4 regions of the Microbacterium sp. NPDC077184 genome follow, and region 1 is predicted to be linked to each of the others. Evidence: predicted binding sites of a transcription regulator. Region 1 holds the regulator's gene; each other region holds the start of a gene.
The links. Region 1 encodes LexA, which represses DNA repair genes until DNA is damaged. Its sites were predicted from a motif close to TCGAACANNTGTTCGA; they were not measured.

Region 1 (4,553 bases):
ACTCCTGATAGGCCTCGTCGACGATGACGACGCCGTCCGTGGCGTCGTACACCGCGCGGATGGCGTCCAGCCCCATCGGCGTGCCGGTGGGGTTGTTCGGCGCGCAGAGGAACACGACGTCCGCCCCGGCGTCGGCGACCTGCCGGGCCGCATCCTCCGGATCGACGGTGAAGTCCTCGCCACGTGTGCCGGCGACCCACTCCGCGCCCGTCGCGCGCGTGAGGAGCGGATACATCGAGTAGGTGGGGGCGAACCCGAACGCGCGGCGTCCCGGGCCGCCGAACGCCTGCAGCATGTGCTGGAGGACCTCGTTCGAGCCGTTCGCGGCCCAGATATTCGCCGCTTCGAGGCCGTGGCCGAGGTACTGCGCGAACCCCTCGCGCAGACCGGTGAACTCGCGGTCCGGGTACCGATTGACCTCGCGCAGCGCCAGCGCCACCGCGTCCAGGATGTCGTCGGCGACCTCTTCCGGCACCGGGTGGGTGTTCTCGTTGACGTTGAGCGCGACGGGGAGGGCTGCCTGAGGGGCGCCGTACGGTGTCATCCCGCGGAGGTCATCGCGCAGGGGGAGGTCTTCCAAGCGGGTGGTCACCCCTCCCATCGTAGAGCGCCGCGCCCGCCCGGGCCGATCACCGACCGGTCGCGTAGTCCGCGGGGATCGCGAGACTCTGACCCGCCTGCAGACCGGCGCCGTCGAGGGCGTTGAGACGTACGATGGCATCGACGACGTCGCGCGGATCCGCGCCCGGCGCGACGCGCTCGGCGATGGACCAGAGCGAATCCCCCGGCGCGACGACGACCGCTGAGAACGTGCCCTCCGGCGCGCCGGCCTCGCGTCCCGCCAGGGCACTGCCGCCGCTGATCACCGCGATCGCCATCGCAGCGGACACCGGGAGCGCCACCGCGAACGCCAGCGCACGGCGCCCCCGCGTGGTCAATCGGAGCCGCGTCCGCGGGGCGATCGGACGGGGGGACCAGGTGGTGTCGATGGTGGTCATGCTCTTCTCCTCTGAGATCGGTCGGAGCCGCTCTCTGTTCGGGAGTTCGCATGCGACCCCCGGCCAGAGGGGCCGCACGCGAACTTCTCTTCCGAAGCTATCTTCGACTATGATGGATGTCAAATGCCGGGCTGGGACCGACACTGTCGAAAGCGACACGCCCCTCCGATCCCGGCGAAGGTCCGAAGGTGCGGATACGGTTTCGACAGCGGAACCACACCACGGACCTCCGACATTCGAAGACCGCTCTGCGACACAGGGCGAGACAGGAGCCGAGATGAGCGACGTCACCGGATCTCAGAAGCCGCACACCCGGCGCCGCAAGAGCCTGAGCGAGAAGCAGCTGGCGATCCTCGAAGTCATCCAGCGGTCGATCGCCCGCCACGGATACCCGCCGAGCATGCGGGAGATCGGTGATGCGGTGGGGCTGAAGTCGCTGTCCAGCGTCACGCACCAGCTCAACCAGCTCGAGCTCAGCGGATACCTCCGGCGGGACGCCGGCAAGACCCGCGCCATGGAGGTGCTCATCGATCTGCCCGGCACGGCCACCGAAAGCCCCGTGGACGCCTCCCCCACGGTCGGCGACGCCGCCCTGGTGCCGCTGGTGGGCCGCATCGCCGCCGGTGTCCCCGTCACCGCCGACCAGCAGATCGACGAGATCTTCCCCCTGCCCCGACAGCTCGTCGGCAAGGGCGACCTGTTCATGCTCAAGGTCACCGGAGAGTCGATGATCGACGCCGCCATCTGCGACGGCGACTGGGTCGTCGTGCGTTCTCAGCCGAGCGCCGACAACGGCGACATCGTCGCCGCGATGCTCGACGGCGAAGCGACCGTGAAGACCTTCCGCCAGAGGGACGGTCACACGTGGCTGCTTCCGCGGAACTCGGCCTTCGAACCCATCCTCGGCGACGACGCCGTCGTCCTCGGCAAAGTCGTCGCCGTGCTGCGCAGCGTCTGACTCCCGGGCGCTCACCCGCCGGGGGTGATCCTCCGACGCCGACCGCGGCGGGTGCACCATGATGGCCCCATGACCATGGAGTCCTCCGATCAGGCCGCGCTCGAGGCGCGCATCCGCGAGCTGGAAGCGGAGAACGCCCGACTGGCCGTCCGCCGTGACGGCGAGCCCGCACCGCGAACCGGCCGCGGCGGGCTCCGCAGCCTCGCTTCCGCGCTGTGCATCATCATCGCCGCCGTCCTCGTGCCCGTGTCGATCGTGTCCGCCTGGACCCGCGTCCAGCTCGTGGACGAGGACGCGTTCGTGTCGACGCTCGCGCCGCTGTCGACCGACCCCGCCGTGCAGGCGCTCATCGTCGACGAGACGATGGAGGCGATCACCGACCAGGTCGACTTCGACGCCCTCACGGCCGAGGTGTTCTCGGCCGTCAGCGATCTCGGCCTCCCCCCGCGCGCGGCATCCGCCCTGGAGCTGCTCCAGCAGCCGGCCGCGGCAGGCCTCGAAAGCCTCGTCCAGACCACGGTCACCCGCGTGGTGGCCTCCGACGCCTTCACCGATGTCTGGGCGACGACGACGCGAGCGGCCCATCGCGCGCTGACCGCGGCGGCCACCTCCGACGGGGGTGGCCTGGTCGTCCGGACCGACGACGGGGTCGGCATCCAGCTGGGCGCCGTCGTCGAACGGGTCAAGGCGAACCTGCAGGATCGCGGGATCGGCGTCGCGAGCCTGATCCCGACCGTCGACCGGGTGATCATCCTCGGGGACGGTCAGAACCTGACGCTCCTGCGCACCGGCTACGCCGCGGCCGCCGTGGGCGGGTGGTGGCTTCCCGTCGTGACGCTCGCGCTCTTCGGCCTCGGCATCCTCCTCGCCCGCCGCCGCAGCGTCGCCGTCCTCGGAACGGGGGTGGCGTTGGCACTCGGCGCCGGTTCGCTCGCGGCCGGGTTCGCCCTCGGCGGCGCCGGGGTCGGGGCGGTCGCGCAGGACGCGGGCCTCTCGCCCTCGGCGCTGGAAGTCATCTACGCCCAGATGGTCGGGGCGATGGCCCACTCCGCCGCCGTCCTCGCGCTCCTCGGCGTCCTCGTCGCCGTCGCCGGATGGATGCTCGGGCGCTCCCGCCCCGCCCGCGCGCTGCGCTCCGCCGGCGGACGCGCCGGCGCCTCCGCGCGCGCCCGCGTCGCCGCGTGGGGGGTGGACACCGGTGGCTTCGGCCGCTGGCTCGGGACACGTCGCGTCCTCGTCCGCGTCCTCCTGGCCGCCGGTGCCGTGCTGTGGCTGTTCGCGCTGCGCCCCCTCGGCATCGGCGACGTCGTCGCCGTGATCCTGACGACCCTCGGCGTCGCGCTGATCCTCGAGGTGCTGCAGATCCGACAGGTCGAGGTCGAAACGGCACGGTAGCGGCGCTTCCGACGGTTTCGCTCTAGCGTGGAGGGGGTGACCACCCCCTCGGAAAACCCCGCTCCCGCGTCCGCCCCCGCCTGGGGCGCATGGCCGTCACCCCTGGACGCGCGAACGGTCGCCCGCTCCTCTCCCCGCCTCGAGGGCGCATACTTCGCCGGGCCGGCGCGCGAAGAGATCTGGTGGGGTGAATCGCTTCCCGACGAGGGCGGCCGCATCGCCGTCCGGGCGCGCAACGCGGACGGCGATGTCCGGACGCTCCTGCCCCCGCCCTGGAACGCCCGTTCACGCGTCCACGAGTACGGCGGAGGCGCATGGGCGGCGCACGACGACGTCCTGGTGTTCGTGGAGAAGACCGACCAGCGGGTCTACGTCCTCGCTCCCGACTCGACACCGACCGCGCTCACCGCGGAGGACCCGGACGTCCGCTTCGGAGGCCTGAGCATCCAGCGCGGGCGGATCCTCGCCGTCCGCGAGACCCTGGGCACGCCCGTCCGCCGCGACATCGTGGAGATCCCCTGGGACGGCGATGCCGGAACCCCGCCGACCGTCCTGGCCGCCGGCAGCGATTTCGTCGCCCACCCGACCCTCTCCCCCGACAGCAAGCGGATCGCCTGGATCGCGTGGAATCACCCCGACATGCCCTGGGACCGGGCGGAGGTGCGGGTCGCGGAGATCGGCACACTCCGGAACGAGCCGCGCGCGATCACCGCCGGCGGGTCATCACCGGTGCAACCGGTGTGGCTCGACGACGACACACTCCTCTACTCCGACGATCCCGACGGGCGGTGGAACCTCTGGCGCCACGATCTCCGCACCGGAAACCGCACCTCCGTCGCCCCGGTCGACGCCGACACCGGGGGTCCGCTCTGGGTCCTCGGCACCCGCTGGTTCCGCCCACTCGACGACGGCCGGATCGTCGCGGTGCGCACCCGCGGGAGCGACGAGGTCGTTCTCCTCGCGCCCGGCGGGGGCACACGGCGTCTTCCCCTGGATGTCACGGCGACCGCGGCGATCGAGGATGCTGCGGGAACGCGGGTGCTCGTCAGCGGCACGACGGGCCACGGCATGCCGGCGCTCCGGCTCGTGGACGTCGACGTCCCCGAAGACGTGGTCCGGATCGCCGGCGACGTTCCACCCTGGCCTGTGGCGTTCACCCCCACCGCCCGCGAGGTCACGGTCGACGGCCCGCACGGCCCCGT
Region 2 (4,553 bases), on a different contig from region 1:
TCCGAGGGCTGGGGGCGGTCCCGTCGTGTCCCGCGCTCCGGGTGCTCCGGGTGCTCCGGGTGCTCCGGATGTCGCCGCCGGCCGCACCGTTCTCCGCGCACGGAAGCCGAAGCCGCCTCAGCGAATCTGCCCGAAGACCCCCGCCGTGCCGGTCGGCGCGGCCTTCTCGTCGGAGTGCGCACCACGCCCCGCATCCGCGGTCGAAGCGCAGCTGCGAGCTGATCTCTTCGGCGCGCTGACGCTCACCCCCGGGCTGAATGCGGTGCGGGTCGCTCGTCCGTTCTTCGACCACGTCGAGGTGTGGCCCGACATCGTGCTCACCGAGCTGCGGATCGCCATCGAGTACGACAGCACCGGCCGGCATGGTCTGGAGCACGTCGGCAGGCGCGCTGACGCGGACCGCCGGAAGGACCGGGCGCTGCGCGCGGCGAAGTGGGAGGTCGTCCGCATCCGCACCGGGAAGCTCGAGCCTCTCGGGCCCCACGACCTGCAGGTGTCGTCGTGGAACCGGGTGACGCTGGCGCGACTGATCGACACGCTCCGCGGCATCCGTGGGCCGCTGCTGGTCGACGCGTACGTGGTGTGACGTCGGAGGCGCGCTCAGCCGCCCCTGCCGTGTCAGGCGGTGAGGGTATATCTGCGGGTGCCGGTGGGGCGTGGGGTGCGGTGGGGGTCGATCCAGGGTGGGGGGATGAGCCAGACGGTGGCGTGGGTGCCGGTGCCGTCGATGTGGATGTCCCACCCGTCGGCGTGGAGGCGGTGGTGGCATCCGGTGCACAGCAGCACCCCGTTGCCGAGGTCGGTGGAACCCTTGTCGCGTTTCCACCAGTTCACGTGGTGGACGTGACACCACGCCGGCGGTGCCCCGCACGACACGCACCCGCCGTCGCGTTCCACCAACGCGAGTTTCTGCGCGCTCGTGAAGAGGCGGCGTGTGCGGCCCCAGTCGAGGATGTCGCTGTCTCCGCCGAGGACGCAGGGGATGACCTGCGCGTCCGCGGCGAGGCGCCGCACGGCTCCGGCAGGGATCGGGGCGGTGAGTCCGTCGATGGTGGCCGCGCCGGTGCCCGCTTCCAGGTCTGCCAGGTCCACCCGCACCACGATGGTGGCCTGTGGACCGGTGGGAACCTCCGTGCATCCGATCGCGTGGCGACACAGGTCCGCGAGAGCGTCCGCTTGGATCTGTTTCACGGACCGGGGGTCCCGTTCACCGGCGTCGGTGTCGGCGTGTTCGTTGCGGCGCAGCACCCCACCCACGATCGCTTCGATCGCGGCTTTCACCGGTGCTCCGGTTTCGGCATCCAGTTTCCCGGTCAGGTGCAGCATCCCGTCGCGTTCCTGGAGGGTGAACGACCGGTCCGCGACGCAGTCCTCGTGGCGGGGTGCGATGCCGTCGGGGTCCAGGTGCGCTACCGCGCGGGCGAGGAGTTTCGACAGTTGATCCGGGCGAAGACCCGGCACCAACCCCACCAGTTCCGCCTCCGCCCGCTCGAGCCGTTCCGGATCCACCCGCACGGCCACACGGTCCAGCAGGGCGGTGATCGCTGCCGCGCCCGTCATCCCGAGGACACCGTCTGCGACCGCGCGGGCCACATGCGGATGCCGCGCGGGCAGCTCGTCCCCGGTCAACGCGATGCGGGGTGCGGTCGCTTCCCCGACCTGGATCCACCGCACCGCCTCCCCCATGCTCGTTCCGACCGTGGTCGCCACCAGTGCCGGGGCGGAGGAGAACCCCGCCTTCCGCGCCAGGGAATCCGACCCGAGCTCCCGCCGCGACTGCCGCGCCACCTCCGCGGCCACCGGCGCCAACCCGGCATCCACGTGACGCTTCAACGCCCCGAAAGCCTCCAGCACCCCCAGTAACTCCCCCGGCGACAACGCTGTCACCGGCCGGCCCCCACCCGCGGCGACCACCGCCGCCAACGCTTCCGCGATGCCCTCGAACCCTGAACCATCCATACCCGAACACTAGAACACACCTACGACATTCGACAGAGAAGCCTGCCCGTTGCCTCGTTCATAGATAACATCTCGCCGCTGCCAAGGCCCGGCATCATGCGCCCTCCGACGCGCGGATGCAAGCCCCCGCTTTCGGCAGGTGCGCCGCCCTAGCGTGTGCCCATGGATATCTCAGACGTCACCTGGAACGAGCCCGCTCGCAAGAAGATCCTCGACGATGCCGATCGCGTCCTGCAGGAGGCCGTTCAGGCCGTCGCCGACAAGCCCGGGCTGTCGTCGGATGATGCTTTCGCCGAGCTGAACAGCCTGCTGAAGGATCGCTTCATCGACTACGAGCCCGGCCCGGACATCCGCAAATACGCCGACGCGATCGCCGACGGCGAGTTCTCCGCCTCGGAACCCACGTCGTGAGCGACGCGGTCGCCCCCGTCACGCCGATCCGCCACCGGGTGGCGGTGATCGGCGGCGGCAACGGCGGCGTGTCCGTCGCCGCGCGACTGCGACGACGCGGGGTGACCGACATCGCGATCATCGAGCCGCGCGGGGCCCACCACTACAAACCCCTGTTCTCCCATGTCGCCGGCGGCACCGCCCGCGCCAGCGAGACCGTGCGGTCGCAGCGCTCCGTCATTCCTCCGGGCGTCCGCTGGATCCGGGATGCCGTCACCGAGGTCCACCCCGAGGACCACGCCGTGAGCCTCAGCGACGGCACGCGCGTGGAGTACGACCAGCTCATCGTCTCCCCCGGCATCCAGTTGGACTGGGACCGCATCCCCGGCCTCGCCGCCGCCCTCGACACCCCCGCGGTGTCGTCGCACTACCGCTTCGACCTGGCGAAGAAGACCTCGCGCCTCCTGCGCGATGTCACGTCGGGAACGGTCGTCTTCGTTCAGCCCGAAGGCCCCGCCTCGTGCGCCGGAGCCGGCCAGAAGCCGATGTATCAGGCCTGCGACTACTGGCGGGCGCGCGGTGTCCTCGACCACATCCGAGTCGTCCTGGTCGTGCCGACGCGCTCGGTGTTCCTCGCCCCGTTCGACGCCGAGCTCGAACGGAAGATCGCCGAGTACGGCATCGAGGTGCGCACGTCGACCACGGTCGCCGCGGTCGACGGCGAGGCGCAGACCGTGACGCTCGATGGACCGGCCGGGCGCGAGGACCTCGCCTTCGACGTCCTCAACGTCGAACCGCCGCAGTCCGCCCCCGACTGGCTGAAGGCGTCCGTGCTGCCCGCGACAGGCGACGGCGGCGGCTTCGTCGAGGTCGACCCCGAGACGCTCCGGCATCCGCGCTTCCCCGACATCTGGGCGATCGGCGACGCGGCGGCCAGCTCCAACTCCAAGTGCGGCGGCGCCCTGCGCAAGCAGACCTGGGCGGTGGCAGAAAACGTCGCCGCCGTCCTTGCGGGCCGTCCGGCATCCGCTCGCTACGACGGCTACGGCGTGTGCCCGTTCACGGTGTCGCGGTCGAGCGTCGTGTGGGCGGAGTTCGACGACGAGGGTGCACAGAAGCCGACGATCCCGTTCTTCCGCGGGATGTACCGCGAGAGCCGACTGTCGTGGATCGCCGACCGCCACATCCTGCCCTGGGTCTACTGGAACCTGATCCTCACCGGCCGCGTCTGATTGCGCGAGCACGCGCCGTCACACCGGTCAGGCGCGTCGGTTCGCGCGTGCGGCGGCAGCCGCGACGACGGCGAGCACCGGGGGGACGTCGAGGGGCGGCACGACCGCCTGGATGAGCGTCAGCGTCGTCGCCTCCCGTGCGACGGCGAGCGCGTCAGCGAGGCCTTCCTCCGTGTCCACCCGGATGCCGTGCGCGGAGCCGGTGGGGTCCATCGCCCGCAGGAGGGCGACCCAGTCCCACGCGGCGATGTCGTTGTAGGCGGCATCCGGTCCGTGGATCACCCGTTCGACCGTGTACCCGCCGTTGTCGACGACGACGATCACCGCGGGGATCCTGTGACGCAGGAGCGTGCCGAGCTCGGCGACCGTCATCTGCGCCGCGCCGTCGCCGATGAGAAGGATCGGCCGCGCATCCGGCCGCGCGAGCGCGGCGCCGAGCAGGGCCGGCAGGGTGTACCCGATGGCGGCCCACAGCGGCTGGCCGATGAACGTGACCCCCGCCGGGAGTCGATGGTCGGCCATGCCGTAGAACGCGGTGCCCTGCTCGGCGAGGACGACGTCGCCGGAACGCAGGAAGCCCGCCACGTCGCGCCACAGTGTCGCCTGATCGAGCGCGCCGGAGCCACGGGGCACCGTTGACGGGCCGGCGATCGTTGTCACCGAACGCCGCGCGAGGTGCGCGCCGCTCGCCCGCACGACATCGGCCAGAAGACGGAGGGCGTCGGTCATCGCGAGGGGCGCGAACCGGTCTCCATTCCAAGTGACGCCCTCGCCGCCGATCTCCACCGCGCGTCGCGGATCGATCCTCTGGGTGAAGAATCCGCTGGTCAGATCGGTGAACTGCACGCCGGCGAGCACCACGAGGTCGCTGTCCTCGACCGCTGCTCGCACGTCCGGAGCGCTCGCAGCCCCGAGGTACGACCCGAGGTAGCCCGGCGCGGACTCATTTACGACCCGGCGTCCCCACAGCAG
Region 3 (4,553 bases), on a different contig from region 1:
ACCGCGTACGGGGCTGTGGCGACGATGTGGATCGGGGCCATCGGCGGGCTGTTGTCCGTGCTGTTCGTCGTCATCGGTCCGTTCTGGGGGCTGCGCGAGCTGCCGGGCGTCACTGCCGAAGACGAGGCGAAGGCCGAGACCTTGATCAAAGACTGAGGGAACTCTCATGCGGGGGAATGGACCCCGCCGTTTTCGCCGACTACCGTGGCCGATAGATCCGCATCGCGACCGCGCAGCCAGGCCTGTGCACCCGTCGAGACGGCCACCCGACTCCGGGCCGAGGTGACGGGTTCAGGTGCCCTCCGGGAGTCCGTGGTCCAGCCCCCCAGGACCATCGAGACCCGGAGGGCACCGCTTCCTCCGTGTGGGGGAGCGACGGTTCGCGGGTGTTGCGGTCGCGTCGTCGAGGCATTCGTTCAGCGGAGCGCCTCGAGGATCGCACGCTCTTCGGCGGCGGTGAGTCCCGAGCGGCGCTCCCGGTCGATCCCGCGACGGCGTTCGTCCGCCAGGGTGCGTTCGATCGTCTCGGCGAGCGGCCGGCGGCGACCACCCGTCTCGAGGAAACGGCGCCCGGACCGCTGCGCGAGCGCGGTATCCGCGCGAGGGAGCCACAGGGGCAGGGATCGAGGCCCGGCCCAGTACTGCACGTCGTGGGCGCGCAGGGTGTCGTCGTCCGCTTCGACACAATCGTCGGCGAACGACGCCGCATCCGCCACGCCGGCGAGCGCGGCGGCCATCGGGTGGACCTCGCCGACGGCGTTCACGGAGCCGCGGATGCCGTCGGTGGCGGCGCGGGCGAGCCAGGCGGCCAGGTCCGCCACGTCGATGACCTGCACGAATCGGTCCTGCGTGACCGGCAGGAGCGCAGGACCGCTCCGGCTGAAGCGCGCCGGCCAGTAGCCGAACCGGTCGCTCGGGTCACCGGGGCCGACGATGAGTCCGGGGCGGGCGATGAGTAGTCGCCCCTCCAGGCGGCGGCGGGTGGCGAGCTCGGCGGCGACCTTCGCGTCGGGGTACTGCGTCAGATCGGCGGGGGAGACGAGCGCGGCCGACTCGTCGGCGCCGGGTTCGTCGTTGCGCGCGTACACCGAGATCGTCGAGACGAGCGTCCAATGGGCGGTGCGGTCGGCGAGTGCGTCGAGGGCCGGTCCGACGAGGTCGGGCGCGGAGGAGAACTCGATGACCTCGTCCCACTCCCCGCGGAGTCGGTCGTACGCGCCGGGGGCGCTGCGGTCGGCCCGAATCAGGTGGGCGCCGTCCGGGACGCCGCCGGAAATCCCGCGGGCGAGGCAGGTCACGTCTGCGCCGCTGTCGATGAGGTGCCGGGCGGTCTCGCGACCCGCCCAGCCCGTACCGCCGAGGACGAGAACGCGTTGCATGGACCCAGTGTCGACGGTGTCGCGCCGGTGCTCCAGCCCTTACGCTCTCAGCATGACCACCCACCGCGTGCCCGCGCCACCCGCACCCGCCGCCGGCGGGACCGTCAAGGGGCCGGCCTCGTACTTTCCGAGCATCGAGAAGACCTATGGCCGTCCTGTCCAGGAGTGGCTCGACATCGCGGCCGACGGACTCGACACCCAGTCGCACATGGCGGTTGTCCAGGCGCTGAAGTCCGAGCACGGTCTCGGCCACGGGCACGCGAACGCGATCGTCGCCTACGCCAAGGCGAAGCTCGCATGATCCGCACCGCCGCCCGGTGGGCGCTGGCTTCGGCCATGGTGTTCGCCGGCATCAGTCACCTCACCTGGGCGCGCAAAGAGTTCCGGGCGCAGGTCCCGGATTTCGCCCGCGAGCTGATGGACGAAGACGGTGTCGTCGTCGCCTCCGGGGTGGTCGAGGTGATGCTCGGAGCATCGCTCGTCGCCCTGCCCGGATCGCGCCGGCGGATGGGCGCGATCCTCGCCGCCTTCTTCATCGCGATCTTCCCCGGCAACATCGAGCAGTGGCTCCGTCGCCGCGACGGGTTCGGTCTGGACACCGACCGCAAGCGCTTCTTCCGCCTGTTCTTCCAGCCCGTGCTCGTCGCATGGGCGCTCTGGTCGACACGGCGCTGACGGGCGTGCGGGGTGCGGCTTCGGCTCTGCCTCCCGTAGGTCGGATCTTCTCCACACGGCTCGATCCTCGCGGCGGACTGTCGTAGGTGTGTTCTAGTCTGTGATCATCGAAAACTGATCGAGACGAGAAGCCATGAACGAGACTCCGGAGCCGGTGGGCGACAACGATGATCGTGATGCGGTGGCGCGGAAGACGGCGGCGTTCGTGGACGAGATCATGGAGGCTCGTCGCGTGGTTGCGGAGGGTCAGGCGCGCGAGGCCGCGGCAATGGCCGAGGCGTATGCGTTCACGCAGGAGCAGACCGCACGCCTCGGATCGACAACGGCCAAGGCGCGGGAGATGCCTTTGCGGGCGATGGCGGCGGAGATCGGTGCCGCGACCCGGGTGAACGACAGCACGGTGCAGAACCGGCTCTTCGAGTGCCACCGGTTGGTGACGGAGTACGCCCCGACGTTCGAGGCGTGGCGGGCGGGGCAGGTGTCGCAGGCGCACACGAAGGTGATCGTGGAGTTCGGTGCCGACCTGCCGGACCCGGAGGCGCGGGCGGCGTATGAGAAGGATGTCCTGGATTACGCGGTGAAGACTGCGACGGGCCGGTTGCGTCCGTATGCGCAGCAGGTGGCGGACAAGCTCAACCCGCGGACGGTGCAGGAGCGGCACGAGGTCGCGGCGTGCACGCAGCGGGTGTTCGTCGAGGACCTCCCCGATGGGATGTCGATGCTGGGAACGATCGCGCCCTCCACCTATGTTCACGGGGCGTACGACCGTGCGACGCAGGTGGCGCGTGAGATCAAAGCGGCCGACCTCCGGGCCCGACGGGAGTACGCCGGGCGGCAGGCGCGCGGGGAGGAGGTCGAAGAGCCGTGGTTCGATGACCGCACGCTGGATCAGATCCGCGCGGATGTGGTGATGGACATGCTCCTGACCGCTGCCCCCACCGTCGATCCCACCGGGGGTGGGCTCGCGGCGATCCGCGGGAGCGTGCAGGTCAGCATCCCCGCCACCACCCTCGCCGGCACCACCTCGGGTGGGGCGGAGCTCAACGGGAAGTGCGCGATCGACCCCGCCACGGTGCGGATCCTCACCGGGAATGCTCCCGGGTTCGACCGGGTGTTCCTCCACCCCGTCACCGCGGAAGTGCTCACCACGGACCGGTATACCCCGACGGCGGGGATCAAGCGATTCCTGCAGGCCCGGTACGTGCGATGCGCGTTCCCCGGCTGCCGTCGACCCGCGATGCGCTCCGAGATCGATCACCACCAGGAGTACGCGAACGGCGGGAAGACCGAGGGCGACAATCTCGGCCCGTGCTGCACCCGACACCACGTGACCCGCCATGCCGCGGGATGGACCGTCGAGCAACTCCCCGGCGGCAGACTCCGATTCACCGCGCCCTCGGGGGCGGTCTACATCGAGGACCCACCACCCCGAGTGATGTTCATCCCGGATCCTGAGCCCGAACCCGAACCCGAACCGGCGCGGTCGATGGGGTCCCCACCGTTCTGAGAATTCGCGGGGCTGCCGGTGAGGTGGTCAGCGGGCGACCGACACGGTCACCGTGAACTTCGCGTTGCGCGCCACCTGGCGCGTGGGTCCGACCGTGCGCTCGAGCGTGCCGCGATAGTTCAGCGGCGAGTTCCACACCGTCCACAGCTCGCCGCCGGGGCGGAGGACGCGTCGCGCCTCGCGGAAGAAGCGTGGCGCGAGGGTCGACGTCACGGCGGCATCACTGTGGAACGGCGGATTCAGGGCGATCAACCCGGCACTCCCGTCGGGTTGCATCGCGAGCAGGTCGTCGCGCACCACGCGAACTCGATCGCCCACGCCGTTGGCTTCCGCCGTCGCGCGTGCCGACGCCACCGCCACCGCGGACTGATCCGTGGCGATCACCGTGAGCTCCGGATGCCGACGGGCGAGCTCGGCGCCCACGACACCCGTGCCGCACGCGAAGTCGATGACGACGCCGTGGCTCGGCATCCGCTCGGGAAGATGTGCGAGCAGCAGCCGCGTCCCGATGTCGATCGTCGCGCCCGCGAACGCCCCGCCGAATGCGCAGACCACGAGCCCGTCCACGTCCGCGCGGGCGGGCACGGGATCGGCGCCGTCGCGCGGATCCGACGCGCGCAGCACGCGCGACTTCTGCCGCGCCAGAGACGCCTCGACGACACCGAACCGCCGCCCGAGCACGTCGTTCATCGACCGCGACATGTGCTTCAGACGCCCGCCGGCGAACACCCGCACGCCGGGCGCGGCGTGCCGCGCGATGAGTCCGGCCTGATCGGCGAGCGCATCCAACGACCGGGGGAGGCGCAGCAGGACGACCTCGGCGTCGCGCAGGAGCTCCGGTGACAGCGGCAGGCTCGTGAACGTCCCGACCCGTCCGACGCCCTCGGCGTTCCGCTCCAGCGCCCGCTCGCCGCTCAACGCGTCCTGATGCACCCGGATGCCGCGCGCCCCGGCATCCGCCGCGCCCAGCGTCATCGCGCCGTGGGTGTCGC
Region 4 (4,553 bases), on a different contig from region 1:
GGCGTCGCCGCGAAACCCTGCGCGAGGTGGCGGATGCCGCGCTCACGCTCTTCGAGGAGCGGGGCGTCGCAGCCACGACGGTGGATGAGATCGCCGCGTCCGCGGGCATCTCTCCGCGGACGTTCTTCCGGTACTACCCGACGAAGGAGCATGCGCTCTTCCACGAGGATGCGGAATACCGCGCGATCCGCGTGGGACTCCTCGATGATGTGCGCGGCGGCGCGGACCTCGCTGCGGCGATCCAGCACGCGTGGGTGCGCCTCTTCGACGACTTCGACCGCAGGCCGGAGATCCGTGCACGAGTGCTGCGGGTCCGCCGCGTGATCGAGTCGGAGCCCATGCTTCTCGCGCGCGCGGTGACGAATGACATCGACAATGCCGATGAGCTCATCGATGCCGCCGTCGACGCGGCGGGCGCTCACGCCGATGTCCTGACGATCCGCGCGACGGTCGCGGCGATGGACGCGATCATCCGTGTCGTCTTCGGTGAGTGGGTGCGGCGGTCCGAGCTCGGCGATGCCGCCAGCGCCGGCGGCATCTACCGCGAGGTGATCGCCGGACTCGCACCTCTCGGCGCGCACCTCTCCCGCGACGCGGCGGAGTAGTTCGGCGCGGACCCCGCGTTGTCGGTCGTCCTGGTCCCCGGTGACGTGGAGCGCGGCTCCGTGCGTTGCCTCAGAAGGGCGCGGATGCCGGTTGGGGTTCGGGGAGGAACATGACCCGGGGTGGGGGGTCTTCGGTGTAGGTCTTGCCGGAAGGTGCGGTGAAGTGGAGTCTGCCGCCGGGGAGCTGGGTGACGGTCCATCCTTCCGTGTGTTTGACGGTGTGGTGTCGGAGGCAGAAGGGGCCGAGGTTGTCCTCGTCGGTGGTTCCGCCTTTCGCGTGCTCTTTGCGGTGGTCGATCTCGGATCGGAGGGCGGGGTGGCGGCATCCGGGGAACGCGCAGCGCACGTCTCTTGCCAGCAGGAGTCGTTTGAGGGCGGCGTTGGGGGTGTATCGGTCGACGGTGAGGACGGCTCCGGTGACGGGGTGGAGGAACACGCGGTCGAATCCGGTGGCTGTGCCGGTGAGGGTGCGGACGGTGGTGGGGTCGATCGCGCACTTCCCGTTCAGCTCCGCGCCGCCGGTGGTGGTTCCGGTGAGGGTGGTGGCGGGGATGGTGACTTGCACGACACCTCTGATGGCGCCGAGGTCGCCTCCGGTGGGGTCGACGGAGGGGGCCGCGGTGAGGAGCATGTCGAGGATGATGTCGACGCGCATCTGGTCCCGGGTCCGGTCATCGAACCAGGTGCACGCGGAGTCGTTCTGGGTGCCGTCGAGCTGCGAGTCGATCGTGGCGCGTTCAGCGGCGTCGCGGCGGTTGCGGAGGTCATGTCCCTTCAGGGCCTTTGCCTGCTGGGTGGCGCGGTCGTACGCACCGTGGATCTCGGTGGAGGGTCCGATCATCCCGAGCATCGAGAGGCCGTCGTCGAGGTCTTCCACCCACACCCGCCGGGACGGGAGCGCCTCATCATGCCGTTCTTGCATCGTCCTGGGGTGGTGTTTGTCTGCGACCTGCTGCGCATAGGGGCGCACGCGCCCGGGTGTGGTCTTCACCGCGTAGTCCAGTACGTCGCGTTCATACGCGGCGCGCGCCTCGGGATCGCGGATCGCCGCGCCGGTGTCGACGATCACCCGGGTGTGGGATCTGTCGATCCTCCCCGCTTTCCACGCCGACCACGTCGCGGGGTACTCCGTGCACAAACGGTGGGCCTGATCCATCTGAGTCTGCACCGACCGGTCATTCACGCGAAGGGCGGCGCCGAGCTCCGCCGCCATCCCGCGGATGGGCATTTCCCTCGCCCGCGACTGCGCCGACGGCGACTCCGCCATCCGCTCCAACGCGGTCGCCTGCGCTGCGGCGAGCGCCCGAGCCTTCCCCGCCTGGACGATCGCCTCCAGCCGGTGCCACGCCACACACTCGTCCACGTGCGCCGCGGTCCGCTCCTCCCACGACGCCTCGGGCGCGGCATCCGGAGTCTCGTCCATGGTTTCTCGATTCGTTCAACGGTCGATGACTCCAGGATAGAACAGAGATACGACATTCGACGGGGCAACGTCTGCCACATGGAAAAAATAATCGAAGATAATGACGTAATCTCCGCCTTGAGGTACGGTGACTCGATGGCGGCAGAGCATCGTGCGATCACGGCCTTCGACGGCGCGACGATCTCGTACACGGTCTTCCCCGGTGTGGGGCCCATGGTCGTCGTCTTGCACGGACTGGCCGGGAGTGGGCGCGAGTTCGTCCCGACCGCCGAGGCTCTTTCGCCGAGACCGGTGATCCTCGTGGATCAGCGCGGTCACGGCGCCAGCACGCGGACGCCCGCCGATGTGTCGCGGCTCGCGTTCGTCGATGACGTCGTGCGGGTGATCGAAGCGGAGGGGCACGAGCCGGTCGACCTCGTCGGCCAGTCGATGGGGGCGCACACGGCAATGTTGGTGGCGGCGCACCGACCTGACCTGGTCCGGCGGCTGGTGATGCTCGAGGGCGGCGCCGGCGGAGGGTCTGCCGACGACCATGCCGCGATCGGATCATTCTTCCGGTCGTGGCCTGTTCCCTTCGCTGATCGCGCCGAAGCACGAGAGTTTCTCGGCGACGGCGCGCTCGCCCGGACGTGGATCGCCGATCTCGAGCAGCGGAGTGACGGACTGCATCCGCGGTTCGATTCCGATGTGATGGTTCGCGTGCTCGACGGGATGAGCGAACCGAATCGGAGTGAGTGGGAGAGCGTCAGCGTCCCCACCCTCGTGGTCTACGCCGACGGCGGCATGTTCACCGAGGAGCAGAAGGCCGACTTCGTCGCTCGAGGACGACGCGCGGCGCGGGTGGATCTCGTCGGTGCGTCCCACGACGCGCATCTGGATGCGTTCGACGAGTGGGTCGCCGTCCTCGGCCCGTTCCTCGCGGCAGAGTGACTCACCGGTCAGGTCAGCGCCCGCGGAGCTTCTCGATGTCGCGGCGTTCCCGCTTCGTCGGGCGCCCGGCGCCACGATCGCGCACCGGCACGAACGCGGTGAGCTCCCGGGGCGGTGGTGGCGGCGTGCGGTCCTCCACCGCCTCCGCCGCGACGCTCGCGCCGACACGCTTCACGATCGTCTGGCGGACGACGAGCATCCGGTCGAATCCCGAGATCCGGACGCGCACCTCGTCGCCGGGCTTGACGGTCTGAGCCGCCTTCGCCTTTTCGCCGTTCACGCGCACATGACCCGCGCGGCACGCGGTGGTCGCCGCGGAACGGGTCTTGTACACCCGGACCGCCCACAGCCAGGCATCGACACGGGCGGTGGTGGTCATCCGTCCATGATGTCAAACAGCGGGGCGTTCCCGTCCGGACGCGTCACTTCTCCAGCGTGAGAGCGACCACGACGCGATCGGGACGGGACCGCCCGACTTCTCGGAAGCCGGCGGAGAGGAACGTGGACAGGAGCCCGTGGAACAGCGAGTTCGCGGTGTGCCGTCGGCCGGCCTCAGGGTCGATCGGATACGCCTCGAGGACACGCGCCCCGCGCGCTCGCGCGAACGTGACGGCGGCGTCGAGCAATGCTGCGTTAAGCCCTTCGCCACGGTGCTCCTTACGGGTCACGAAGCAGGTGACGGCCCAGACGGATGCGTCGTCCCACGGCTGCTCGGATACTGATGCGAACGCGCGCGTACGCTCGAGCCGAGGTTGACGCACGCGCGGCCCGACACGCACCCATCCCGCGGGGACGTCCTCGACGTAGGCGATCAGCCCGGGCGGCGGGCCGGCACCGATCTCGTCGTGGAGCATCCGGAGCCGCTCCTCGGCCGTAGCGGCAGAGAACTGCGCGTTCGTGAGTGTCCACCACTGGCACTGACAGCTCGCTCCGTCGCCTCCGCCCGTGAGGGCGTGCTGCACGTCGGCGAAGCGATCGGCGCTGGCGGCTTCCACGGTGACCCGGCTCATGCGCGCGACCCTACTCGCGGTACCCGCCCCTCGCCATGCCCGGGCACCGCACGCGTTCGCGGATGCCGTTCCGACCGGCTAGGATAGGGGAGTTGTCCGCGCATGCGCGGCCTTCCGGGATGTGGCGCAGCTTGGTAGCGCACTTGACTGGGGGTCAAGGGGTCGCAGGTTCAAATCCTGTCATCCCGACCGGAATGGGAAGAGGGTTCGCCGAAGGCGGGCCCTTTTCTCATTCCCGCGAGTGGGTTATCCAGGCGGGCCCACGCCGTCGGAGGCTCCGCGCGGCGCGCAGCGGCGTGTGGAGTGACGGTGGGGCGCATCCCGACCGGAATGTGCCGATCGAGAAATCAGGCGTCGTCGGCCTGCTCGTCCTCTTCCGGCTCGAAGGTCGACGCTTCGCCGGTGTGACCGGCGGCGACGCCGTCGGGGTCGGCGGGGATCGTGCCGTCCTCGCCTACACCGCCGGGCTTGGCGGTCGGGTTGGCGTGGTCGCCGGGGCGTTCTTCGTTGCTCATCTCGTCTCCTGTCTCGTGACGCCCGACGCTACGCGCGGCGGACCGGATACCCACCGGGGTTGACACCCGC

Region 2: a site for LexA is predicted at 1,970-1,985, ahead of AB0O93_RS00530 (DUF222 domain-containing protein). Genes of this name have one in related genera too.
Region 3: a site for LexA is predicted at 2,135-2,150, ahead of AB0O93_RS03870 (DUF222 domain-containing protein). Genes of this name have one in related genera too.
Region 4: a site for LexA is predicted at 2,066-2,081, ahead of AB0O93_RS06990 (DUF222 domain-containing protein). Genes of this name have one in related genera too.

Annotation. Positions count from the first base shown of each region.
Region 1 is NZ_JBFBMM010000006.1:234,384-238,936, reverse strand. Features, by position in the region: gene AB0O93_RS12550 (histidinol-phosphate transaminase) at 1-601, opposite strand, end outside; gene AB0O93_RS12545 (LysM peptidoglycan-binding domain-containing protein) at 630-998, opposite strand; gene lexA (transcriptional repressor LexA) at 1,276-1,956, shown strand; gene AB0O93_RS12535 (hypothetical protein) at 2,026-3,351, shown strand; gene AB0O93_RS12530 (prolyl oligopeptidase family serine peptidase) at 3,388-4,553, shown strand, end outside.
Region 2 is NZ_JBFBMM010000001.1:118,287-122,839, reverse strand. Features, by position in the region: gene AB0O93_RS00535 (zinc-ribbon domain-containing protein) at 1-586, shown strand, start outside; gene AB0O93_RS00530 (DUF222 domain-containing protein) at 619-1,959, opposite strand; gene AB0O93_RS00525 (hypothetical protein) at 2,122-2,370, shown strand; gene AB0O93_RS00520 (FAD/NAD(P)-binding oxidoreductase) at 2,367-3,581, shown strand; gene AB0O93_RS00515 (thiamine pyrophosphate-binding protein) at 3,609-4,553, opposite strand, start outside.
Region 3 is NZ_JBFBMM010000001.1:802,178-806,730, forward strand. Features, by position in the region: gene AB0O93_RS03850 (MFS transporter) at 1-156, shown strand, start outside; gene AB0O93_RS03855 (NAD-dependent epimerase/dehydratase family protein) at 417-1,379, opposite strand; gene AB0O93_RS03860 (DUF4287 domain-containing protein) at 1,432-1,680, shown strand; gene AB0O93_RS03865 (hypothetical protein) at 1,680-2,054, shown strand; gene AB0O93_RS03870 (DUF222 domain-containing protein) at 2,188-3,561, shown strand; gene AB0O93_RS03875 (methyltransferase) at 3,589-4,553, opposite strand, start outside.
Region 4 is NZ_JBFBMM010000002.1:481,211-485,763, reverse strand. Features, by position in the region: gene AB0O93_RS06995 (TetR family transcriptional regulator) at 1-605, shown strand, start outside; gene AB0O93_RS06990 (DUF222 domain-containing protein) at 676-2,028, opposite strand; gene AB0O93_RS06985 (alpha/beta hydrolase) at 2,164-2,958, shown strand; gene AB0O93_RS06980 (RNA-binding S4 domain-containing protein) at 2,972-3,337, opposite strand; gene AB0O93_RS06975 (GNAT family N-acetyltransferase) at 3,381-3,968, opposite strand; tRNA gene AB0O93_RS06970 (tRNA-Pro) at 4,084-4,157, shown strand; gene AB0O93_RS06965 (hypothetical protein) at 4,316-4,483, opposite strand; gene AB0O93_RS06960 (NAD-dependent epimerase/dehydratase family protein) at 4,543-4,553, shown strand, end outside.